One region of the Kineococcus esterisolvens genome, then DNA from elsewhere that is predicted to be linked to it. Evidence: predicted binding sites of a transcription regulator. Region 1 holds the regulator's gene; each other region holds the start of a gene.
What was found. Region 1 encodes HrcA, which represses chaperone genes, less so after heat shock. Its sites were predicted from a motif close to GNTNGCACTCGGNNNNNCCGAGTGCNANC; they were not measured.

Region 1 (3,272 bases):
CCTTGAAGACCAGGAACAGCACCAGTGGCGCGACCACCGGCAGGCCGATCCACAGCAGCAGCGTCCCCACGTGCGCGAGCACGCTCCAGGTGCGCTCGTCCTGCACCGACACCGGCGGCTTCTGCTGCCACTGCGGCGGCCGGCCGGGGCCCTGCGGGGGCGGCCACGGCTGACCGTGCTGCTGCGCCGCCTCCTGCTCGGGCTGCCAGCCCGGGCGCCACCCGGGCGTCCAGCCGGGCTGCTGCTCCCCGCCGGCGCCGGGGGCGTGCGGGTCCTTCGTGAAGTCCGGGCGGGACGACTGGTGCGGGTCGCTCACGGTGGCCTCCTGGGCGTCGCCGGGGTTCGGGTTCACGTCGATCCTCCCGCGCGGGCGGGCCGGGTGTCGTCCTCCCGCGGGGTGGACCCGGGTGCGACGAGGGGAGGAGACGGGCGCCTCAGCGGTCCGCCGCGTCCGCCGTGACGAAGTCCACCAGCTCCTCCACCCGGCCCAGCAACGCCGGCTCCAGGTCGGCGTAGGTGCGCACCGTGCCCAGGATCCGCTTCCAGCCGTGCGCGACGTCGGCCTGCGTGGCGTGCGGCCAGCCCAGCTCGGCGAGGATCCCGTGCTTCCAGGAGGTGCCGCGCGGCACGACCGGCCAGCGCTCCCAGCCGAGGCGCTCGGGGCGCACGGCCTGCCAGACGTCGACGAACGGGTGGCCCACGACGAGCACGTGCGGGTTCTTCGAGACCGCGGCCACGATGCGCGACTCCTTGCTGCCGGGCACGAGGTGGTCCACCAGCACGCCGATGCGCCGCCCCGGGCGGGGGCCGAAGGAGCGCACCGCGGCGTCGAGGTCGTCGACGCCGTCGAGCAGCTCCACGACCACGCCCTCCACGCGCAGGTCGTCGCCCCAGACCTTCTCCACCAGCTCGGCGTCGTGCCGGCCCTCCACCAGGATGCGGGAGGCGCGCGCAGTGCGGGCCGCGGCGCCGGCGACGGCCACCGACCCGCTGGCGGTGCGGGTGGGCGCAGCGGGGGCGGCGGGCCCCCTGGGCGCCACCAGCCGCACGGGCTGCCCGTCCACCCAGAAGCCCGGGCCCAGCGGGAAGGTGCGGGTGCGCCCCCTGGCGTCCTCCAGGACGACGACGTGCACGCCGCCGCTCTTCTCCACGCGCACCACCGCGCCCACCCAGCCGGTCTCCACGTCCTCGACGACGAGGCCGCGCGCGGCGGGCTCCTCGCGGTGCGTCGGGCGCCGCGGGTGCGGGTCCGTGGACAGCACGTCGCGGCCGTAGCGGTCGGCGGGGCGGGGTGCGGACCGGGCGTTCGGGCTCACCCGCGGCACGCTAACGAGCGGTGCGGGCGGCGCGGTGGAGGCGCGCTGACCGGGTCCGCTGGCCTAGACTTGGCACTCGGATCCGGCGAGTGCCAGTGGGGTGCCCGCGGAGGACGGGGAGCGGAGGTGGGTGTGAGCGACGACCGCAGGCTCGCGGTGCTGCGCGCCATCGTCGAGGACTACGTCTCGACCCACGAGCCCGTGGGGTCCAAGGCGCTGGTCGAGCGGCACCGCCTCGGCGTGTCCCCGGCCACCATCCGCAACGACATGGCGGTGCTGGAGGAGGAGGGGTACATCGCCCAGCCGCACACCAGCGCCGGGCGCATCCCCACCGACAAGGGCTACCGCCTGTTCGTGGACCGCCTCGCCAACCTCAAGCCCATGTCGCCGGCCGAGCGCCGCGCCATCCAGGCCTTCCTCGACGGCGCCGTCGACCTCGACGACGTCGTGGACCGCACCGTGCGGCTGCTGGCGCAGATCACCCGCCAGGCCGCCGTCGTGCAGTACCCGTCGCTGTCGCGGGCGGCGGTGCGGCACGTGGAGGTGGTGCCCGTCGGCGGGCGCAGCGCGCTGCTGGTGCTCATCACCGACACCGGCCGCGTCGAGCAGCGCGTCGTCGACGTGCGCTCGGCCACGGACGTGGAGTCGCTGCCGGAGGTCCTGGCGGTGCTGCGCGACCGCGTCAACGCCGCCGTCGCCGGCAAGCGGCTGAAGCAGGCGCGCGAGGAGCTCACCGCCGTCGTCCAGGCCAGCCCGCCGGGCCACATGGCGGTGACCGCCGAGGTCGTCGCCGCGCTCGGCGACTGCCTGAGCGCCGGGCTGGAGGAGCGCGTCGTCATCGCCGGCACCGCCAACCTCGTCCGATCGGGCGCCGCCGACCTCGCCGCCTCCCTCGGCAGCGTGCTGGAGGCGCTGGAGGAGCACGTGGTGCTGCTGCGGCTGGTGCAGGAGATGGCCGAGGAGGGCGGCGGCGACCGCGGCGCGCTCACCGTGCGCATCGGCGCGGAGAACCTCCACCTCGGTCTGCCGGAGACCTCCGTGGTGACCAGCGGTTACGGCGAGGGGGAGGTCCTGGCCCGCCTCGGCGTGCTCGGTCCGACCCGCATGGACTACCCCACGACGATGGCGGCGGTGCGGGCGGTCTCCCGCTACGTGTCGCGCATCCTGTCCCAGTGACCCACCCGACCACCCCCCGACGGGAGACCTGAGCACCTCGTGAGCGACTACTACGACGTCCTCGGCGTCAGCAGGGACGCCTCGGCGGAGGACATCAAGCGCGCCTACCGCAAGCTGGCGCGCAAGCTCCACCCCGACGTCACCTCCGACCCCGACGCCGGGGACAGGTTCAAGGAGGTCTCCCAGGCCTACGAGACGCTCTCCAACCCGGACAAGCGCGCCCAGTACGACCGCGGCGGCGCACCCGGCGGGGCCGGCGGCTTCGGCCAGGGCTTCGGCTTCTCCGACATCATGGACGCGTTCTTCGGGCAGAGCGGGGCCGCCGGCGGCCGCGGCCCGGTCAGCCGCACCCAGCGCGGCCAGGACGCCCTCATCCGCGTGGACGTGGACCTGGCCGAGGCCGCCTTCGGCGGCGAGCGGCAGATCCAGGTCGACACCGCGGTGCTGTGCCCCACCTGCAAGGGGACCTGCTGCCAGCCGGGCACCCAACCGGAGACGTGCGACATCTGCGGCGGGCAGGGCTCGGTGCAGCGCGTGGTGCGCTCCCTGCTGGGGCAGGTCATGACCAGCCAGCCGTGCCCGACGTGCCACGGCTTCGGCACGGTGCTGCCCTCGCCGTGCCTGGAGTGCAGCGGGGAGGGGCGGGTGCGCGCCCGACGGCCGCTGACCATCCGCATCCCCGCCGGGGTGGACACCGGCACCCGCATCCAGCTCGCCGCCCAGGGCGAGGTCGGCACCGCCGGCGGCCCGCCCGGTGACCTGTACGTGGAGATCCACGAG
Region 2 (3,272 bases), on a different contig from region 1:
CGGCTCCTCCTCCTTCTTGTCCACCACCAGGGTGTCGGTGGTCAGGACCATCGAGGCGATCGACGCGGCGTTGACCAGCGCCGAGCGGGTCACCTTGACCGGGTCGATGACGCCCGCGGCCAGCAGGTCCACGTACTCGCCGGTGGCGGCGTTCAGGCCGTTGCCGGGCTCGAGGTCGCGGACCTTCTCGACCACGACGTAGCCCTCGTGACCGGCGTTCTCGGCGATCCAGCGCAGCGGCTCGGTGGCGGCGCGGTGCACCAGCTTCACGCCGGTGGCCTCGTCGCCCTCCTTGCCCAGGGCTCCCTCGAGGACCCGCACCGCGTGGGTCAGGGCGCTGCCGCCACCGGCGACGATGCCCTCCTCGATCGCGGCGCGCGTCGCGGAGACGGCGTCCTCGATGCGGTGCTTCTTCTCCTTGAGCTCCACCTCGGTGTGCGCGCCGACCTTGATGACGACCACGCCACCGGCCAGCTTCGCGAGGCGCTCCTGGAGCTTCTCGCGGTCCCAGTCCGAGTCGGTGCGCTCGATCTCGGCCTTGATCTGCGCGACGCGGCCCGCGACCTCGTCGGACGCGCCGGCGCCCTCGACGATCGTGGTGTCGTCCTTGGTGACGACGATGCGGCGGGCGGTGCCCAGCACGTCCAGGTCGACCTGGTCGAGCTTGAGGCCGACCTCCTCGGCGACGACCTGGCCGCCGGTGAGGGTGGCGATGTCGCCCAGGATGGCCTTGCGGCGGTCGCCGAAGCCGGGAGCCTTCACCGCGACGGCGTTGAAGGTGCCGCGGATCTTGTTGACGACCAGCGTGGACAGGGCCTCGCCGTCGACGTCCTCGGCGATGATCAGCAGCGGCTTGGAGGTCTTCAGGACCTTCTCCAGCAGCGGCAGCAGTTCGGTGACCGTGGAGATCTTGCCCTGGTGCACGAGGACGTACGCGTCCTCCAGCACCGCCTCCTGGCGCTCGGCGTCGGTCACGAAGTAGGGCGAGATGTAGCCCTTGTCGAACTGCATGCCCTCGGTGAAGTCCAGCTCCAGCGCGGTCGTGGAGGACTCCTCGACCGTGATGACGCCGTCCTTGCCGACCTTGTCGAACGCGTCGGCGAGCAGCTCGCCGACGGCCGGGTCCTGCGCGGAGATGGTGGCGACGTGGGCGATGTCGCCCTTGCCGTCGACGTCGCGGGCGAGCTTGAGCAGCTCGTCGCTCACGGCCTCGACGGCCGCGTCGATGCCGCGCTTGAGGGCGGACGGCGCCGCGCCGGCCGCCACGTTGCGCAGGCCCTCGTGGACCATCGCCTGCGCCAGGACGGTCGCGGTGGTGGTGCCGTCACCGGCGACGTCGTTCGTCTTGGTGGCGACCTCCTTGGCGAGCTGCGCGCCGAGGTTCTCGTACGGGTCCTCGAGCTCGACCTCGCGGGCGATGGTGACGCCGTCGTTCGTGATCGTCGGCGCACCCCACTTCTTGTCGATGACGACGTTGCGGCCGCGGGGGCCCAGGGTCACCTTGACGGCGTTGGCGAGGGCGTCGACACCGCGCTCCAGGGAGCGGCGGGCGTCCTCGTTGAACGAGAGCTGCTTGGCCATGTGCGTGTTCCTTCCAGATCTCTTGGCGGCAACGGCGGACGCCCCGGGCACCCGGTGTCGCCGGGCGCCCGGGGCGTCAGGTCCTGCTGCTGCTTACTTGGCGACCTTGGCGAGGACGTCGCGCGCCGAGAGGATCAGCAGCTCGTCGCCGCCGTACTTCACCTCGGTGCCGCCGTACTTCGAGTAGATGACCTTGTCGCCCACGGCGACGTCGACGGGCACGCGGTTGCCGTTGTCGTCGACGCGACCCGGGCCCACGGCCAGGACCTCACCCTCCTGGGGCTTCTCCTTGGCGGTGTCCGGGATGACCAGACCGGAAGCGGTCGTCTGCTCCGCGTCGAGCGGCTTGACGACGATGCGGTCCTCGAGCGGAGTGATGGAGACCGACACTGAGCGGCCCTCCCCTTCTGCGTACTCGGTACGGATCTGGCGTACTGGTGGCCGGGTGCGAAGCTGGTGCCCGCCCGTCGTCGCGGGTGCCGGGCGGCGCCGCCTCGCGTGCTGGCACTCCCTTCGGGGGAGTGCCACCGACGCTGCGACAGAAGTTAGCACTCCCACTCCCCGAGTGCCAGAGACGCCCCCCGCGGTGCGACCGGCCGGGTGGGGGTGCTGGCACAGTCGGGCGGGTGGACCCCGCCGACGTCGCCGCGCTGACCTCCCCCACCGGGCGCGCGCTGCTGGACCTGCTCACCGCGGCCGGCCCGGCCGACCCGCTGGCGCTGGGGCAGCGGCTGCGCCGCGAGGGGCACGAACCCGCGCTGGTGGCCCTGGCCATGACGCAGGCGCGTCTGCGCGAGCGCGCCGCCGCCAAGCTCGGCCCCCGCGCGCACGGGCTGCTGCTCACCGCCGCCGGCGTGGAGCAGGCCACCCGCGCCGTCGTCGCCGCCGAGCACGCGCAGCGCTTCGCCGGCGCGGGGGTGCGGCGGGTCGCCGACCTCGGCTGCGGCGTGGGCGCCGACGCCCTCGCCCTGGCCGACGCGGGCCTGGCCGTGCTCGCCGTGGACGCCGACCCGGGCACGGCCGCGGTGGCCGCAGCCAACCTCGCCGGGCGCGCGGAGGTCCGCTGCGCCGACGTGACCGCCGGCGTCGTCGACGAGCTGGGCCCCGGTGACGGGGCCTGGTTCGACCCGGCCCGGCGCACCACCGGCGGCAGGCGCCTGTTCGACCCCGAAGCCACCTCGCCCCCGCTGTCGTTCGTGCTCGCCACCGCCGCGCGGGTGCCCGCCACCGGCGCCAAGCTCGCCCCCGGCCTGCCGCACGAGCTGGTGCCCGCCGGGGCGGAGGCGCAGTGGACCTCCGTGGACGGCGACGTGGTGGAGTCCGCGCTGTGGTGCGGGCCGCTGGCCCGCCCCGGCGTGGCGCGCAGCGCCCTGGTGCTGCGCGCCGGCGGGCGCTTCGAGCTGGACGACTCGGCCAACCCCGTCCCCGCCGTCGGCCCCGTGGGCTCGCACCTGCACGAGCCCGACGGCGCCGTCATCCGCGCCGGGCTGGTCGGCGCCGTCGCCGAGCAGCTCGGCGGCCGACTGGTGGACGAGACGATCGCCTACGTCACCACCGACGGCCCCGCGAGCACGCCGTTCACGCGCTCCTACGCCGTCCGGGACGTGCTGCCCTTCGGGCTCAAGGCGCTGCGCCGCCACCTGCGCGAGCGCGACGTGGGGCCGCTGACGGTGAAGAAGCGCGGAACCGCG
Region 3 (3,272 bases), on a different contig from region 1:
GCCGCCGGCAGCGGCCGGGGCCGCCTTCTCCGGCTTGTCGGCGATGACGGCCTCGGTGGTGAGGAACAGGCCCGCGATGGACGCGGCGTTCTGCAGCGCGGAGCGCGTCACCTTGACCGGGTCGTTGATGCCCGCCTCGAGCAGGTCCACGTACTCGCCGGTGGCGGCGTTCAGGCCGTGACCGGTGGGCAGGTTGCGGACCTTCTCCGCCACGACGCCGCCCTCGAGGCCGGCGTTGATGGCGATCTGCTTCAGCGGGGCCTCGACGGCGACCTTGACGATGTTCGCGCCCGTAGCCTCGTCACCGGTCAGCTCGAGCTTGTCGAACGCCACGGCGCCGGCCTGGATGAGGGCCACGCCACCGCCGGCGACGATGCCCTCCTCGACGGCCGCCTTCGCGTTGCGCACGGCGTCCTCGATGCGGTGCTTGCGCTCCTTGAGCTCGACCTCGGTGGCCGCGCCCGCCTTGATGACGGCCACGCCGCCGGCGAGCTTGGCGAGGCGCTCCTGCAGCTTCTCGCGGTCGTAGTCGGAGTCGCTGCGCTCGATCTCGGCGCGGATCTGGCTCACGCGGCCGGCGATGGCGTCGGCGTCGCCGGCACCCTCGACGATCGTGGTCTCGTCCTTGGTGACGACGACCTTGCGGGCGCGGCCCAGCAGGTCGAGGTCCGCGGTGTCGAGCTTGAGGCCGACCTCCTCGGAGATGACCTGGCCACCGGTGAGGATGGCGATGTCGCCGAGCATGGCCTTGCGGCGGTCGCCGAAGCCCGGGGCCTTGACGGCGACGGACTTGAAGGTGCCGCGGATCTTGTTGACGACCAGGGTCGCCAGGGCCTCGCCCTCGACGTCCTCGGCCACGATCACCAGCGGCTTGCCGGACTGCATGACCTTCTCCAGCAGCGGGAGGAGGTCCTTCACCGTGGAGATCTTGGAGTTGAGGATGAGGATGTAGGGGTCCTCGAGCTCCGTCTCCTGACGCTCCGCGTCGGTGACGAAGTAGGGGGAGATGTACCCCTTGTCGAAGCGCATGCCCTCGGTGAGCTCGAGCTCCAGGCCGAAGGTGTTGCTCTCCTCGACGGTGATGACGCCTTCCTTGCCCACCTTGTCGAGGGCCTCGGCGATGAGCTCACCGATGGAGGCGTCACCGGCGGAGATGCCGGCGGTCGCGGCGATCTGCTCCTTGGTGGTGACCTCCTTGGCGGCGGCCACGAGCTGCTCGGTCACGGCCTCGACGGCCTTCTCGATGCCGCGCTTGAGGCCCATCGGGTTCGCACCCGCGGCCACGTTGCGCAGGCCCTCGCGCACGAGCGCCTGGGCCAGGACGGTCGCGGTCGTCGTGCCGTCACCGGCGACGTCGTCCGTCTTCTTCGCGACCTCCTTGACGAGCTCGGCCCCGATCTTCTCGTACGGGTCCTCGAGCTCGATCTCCTTGGCGATGCTCACACCGTCGTTGGTGATCGTGGGGGCGCCCCACTTCTTCTCCAGGACGACGTTGCGGCCCTTGGGGCCGAGCGTCACCTTGACAGCGTCGGCGAGCTGGTTCATCCCGCGCTCGAGACCGCGACGGGCCTCTTCGTCGAAGGCGATGATCTTGCTCATGCCTGGTGTTCCTCCCAGAAGACGGGCGGTGGGTGGCCGGAGCGGTGCCCGCGACGGACGACCGGCGGCGGCGGGGTCACGTCCCCCGCGCCGGCGGCCTCACCGGGTCCGGCCCGGAGCTTTCGCTCCCGGGTCGAGGTGCTGCTGGTGCTGTCACTCTCGACTCGAGAGTGCCAACGCCAATGTTGGCACTCTCCCCCCTCGAGTGCAAACCCCCACCGGCGGGGGCCCCGGCGCGGAGCACGCCGGGGAGGGGGTCACCCCGAGTGGTTGACAGCTCACCCGAACAGCGCCTGGTGGCCCGAGCGAACCGCTGCGACCCTCGAAGGACCGTCCCGCCCCCGGCGGGACCGATCCGAGGAGAGACGTGTCCGAGCTGCCGCTGCGGATCCAGGCGCTGAAGACGCGCCGCACCGACGACCTGTCGGGCGACTACGTGCTGGACCCCACCCACAGCCGCATCGGCTTCGTCACCCGGCACGCCATGGTGACCAGGGTGCGGGGGCAGTTCACCCGCTTCGAGGGCCGCGCCCACCTGGACTTCGCCCGGCCGGCCGCCTCCGGCGTGGAGGTCGTCATCGAGGTGGCGAGCATCGACACCCGGGACCCGCACCGCGACGAGCACCTGCGCACCAACGACTTCTTCGACGCCCCGGCGCACCCGCACCTCGCGTTCCGCTCCACGCACGTCCACCCGCTCGGCGGCGCGGACCACCGCGTCACCGGGGACCTGACGATCAAGGCGGTGACGCTGCCCGTGTCGGTGGACTTCGAGTACACCGGCGCCGCCAGGGACCCCTTCGGCACCACGCGCCTGGGCTTCGAGGGCTCCACGAGGATCAACCGCCGCGACTGGGGCGTGGAGTGGAACGCCCCGCTGGAGACCGGCGGCGTGCTGATCTCGGAGACCGTCGTGCTGGAGTTCGAGATCTCCGCCGTGCCGGCGACCGCGGGCTGAGGGCGCGGCCGCCGGCGGCGGACGCCTCAGACGCCGCGGACGCTCTCGGCCTGCGGGCCCTTCTGGCCCTGGCCGATCTCGAACTCGACGCGCTGCCCCTCCTCGAGGGAGCGGTAGCCGTCGGCGACGATCGACGAGTAGTGCACGAAGACGTCGGCGCCGCCGTCGTCGACGGTGATGAAGCCGTACCCCTTCTCGGCGTTGAACCACTTCACGGTGCCCTGAGCCATTGCGTTCTCCTGGGTGGTGCAGCGAGCGGGACGTCCCCGGCATCGGCCCGGGGGCGGGTCTCACGCTGCCCGCGGCGGTGAGGCCGTGGGCGACGCCCGACGTGCCGGCCCCGTGCAGGACGTGCTCATCGAACTGATCGACCACTGCCCAGGCTAGTGCGGGGAGGGGCCGTCGGGGCAGGGTTCGGCCGGGCCGGTTCGCCGCGCCGGAGCGCTCGCACCGGAGCGGCTCACAGCAACCCCGCCGCGCCGCCGAGCAGCCCGTCGGCCAGGCGGCGCACCGCGAGCACCGCCCCCGCGACCACCAGCAGCGTCAGCGCCGCCCAGGCCAGCACCAGCAGGAGCACCCCGGCCGGTCCGCGGCGGGTGCGGTGCGCCCCCCGGCGGGCCGCCAGCTGGCGCGGGCGCCGCTGGGCCGCGCGGCTCAGGGCTGCACGCCCAGACGGCGCGCCGAGCGAGCGCGCTGGCGGCTGGAGCGCATCCGG

Region 2: a site for HrcA is predicted at 2,126-2,154, ahead of groES (co-chaperone GroES). Genes of this name have one in related genera too.
Region 3: a site for HrcA is predicted at 1,784-1,812, ahead of groL (chaperonin GroEL). Genes of this name have one in related genera too.

What each region holds. Positions count from the first base shown of each region.
Region 1 covers NZ_JBJLRI010000002.1:94,703-97,974, reverse strand. The annotation lists gene ACRYR8_RS01480 (DUF4870 domain-containing protein) at 1-352, opposite strand, end outside; gene ACRYR8_RS01475 (DUF3097 family protein) at 435-1,316, opposite strand; gene hrcA (heat-inducible transcriptional repressor HrcA) at 1,449-2,492, shown strand; gene dnaJ (molecular chaperone DnaJ) at 2,532-3,272, shown strand, end outside.
Region 2 covers NZ_JBJLRI010000014.1:13,305-16,576, forward strand. The annotation lists gene groL (chaperonin GroEL) at 1-1,581, opposite strand, end outside; gene groES (co-chaperone GroES) at 1,675-1,971, opposite strand; gene ACRYR8_RS07000 (THUMP-like domain-containing protein) at 2,208-3,272, shown strand, end outside.
Region 3 covers NZ_JBJLRI010000006.1:51,880-55,151, forward strand. The annotation lists gene groL (chaperonin GroEL) at 1-1,599, opposite strand, end outside; gene ACRYR8_RS03965 (YceI family protein) at 1,967-2,557, shown strand; gene ACRYR8_RS03970 (cold-shock protein) at 2,584-2,787, opposite strand; gene ACRYR8_RS03975 (nucleoid-associated protein NapA) at 3,212-3,272, opposite strand, start outside.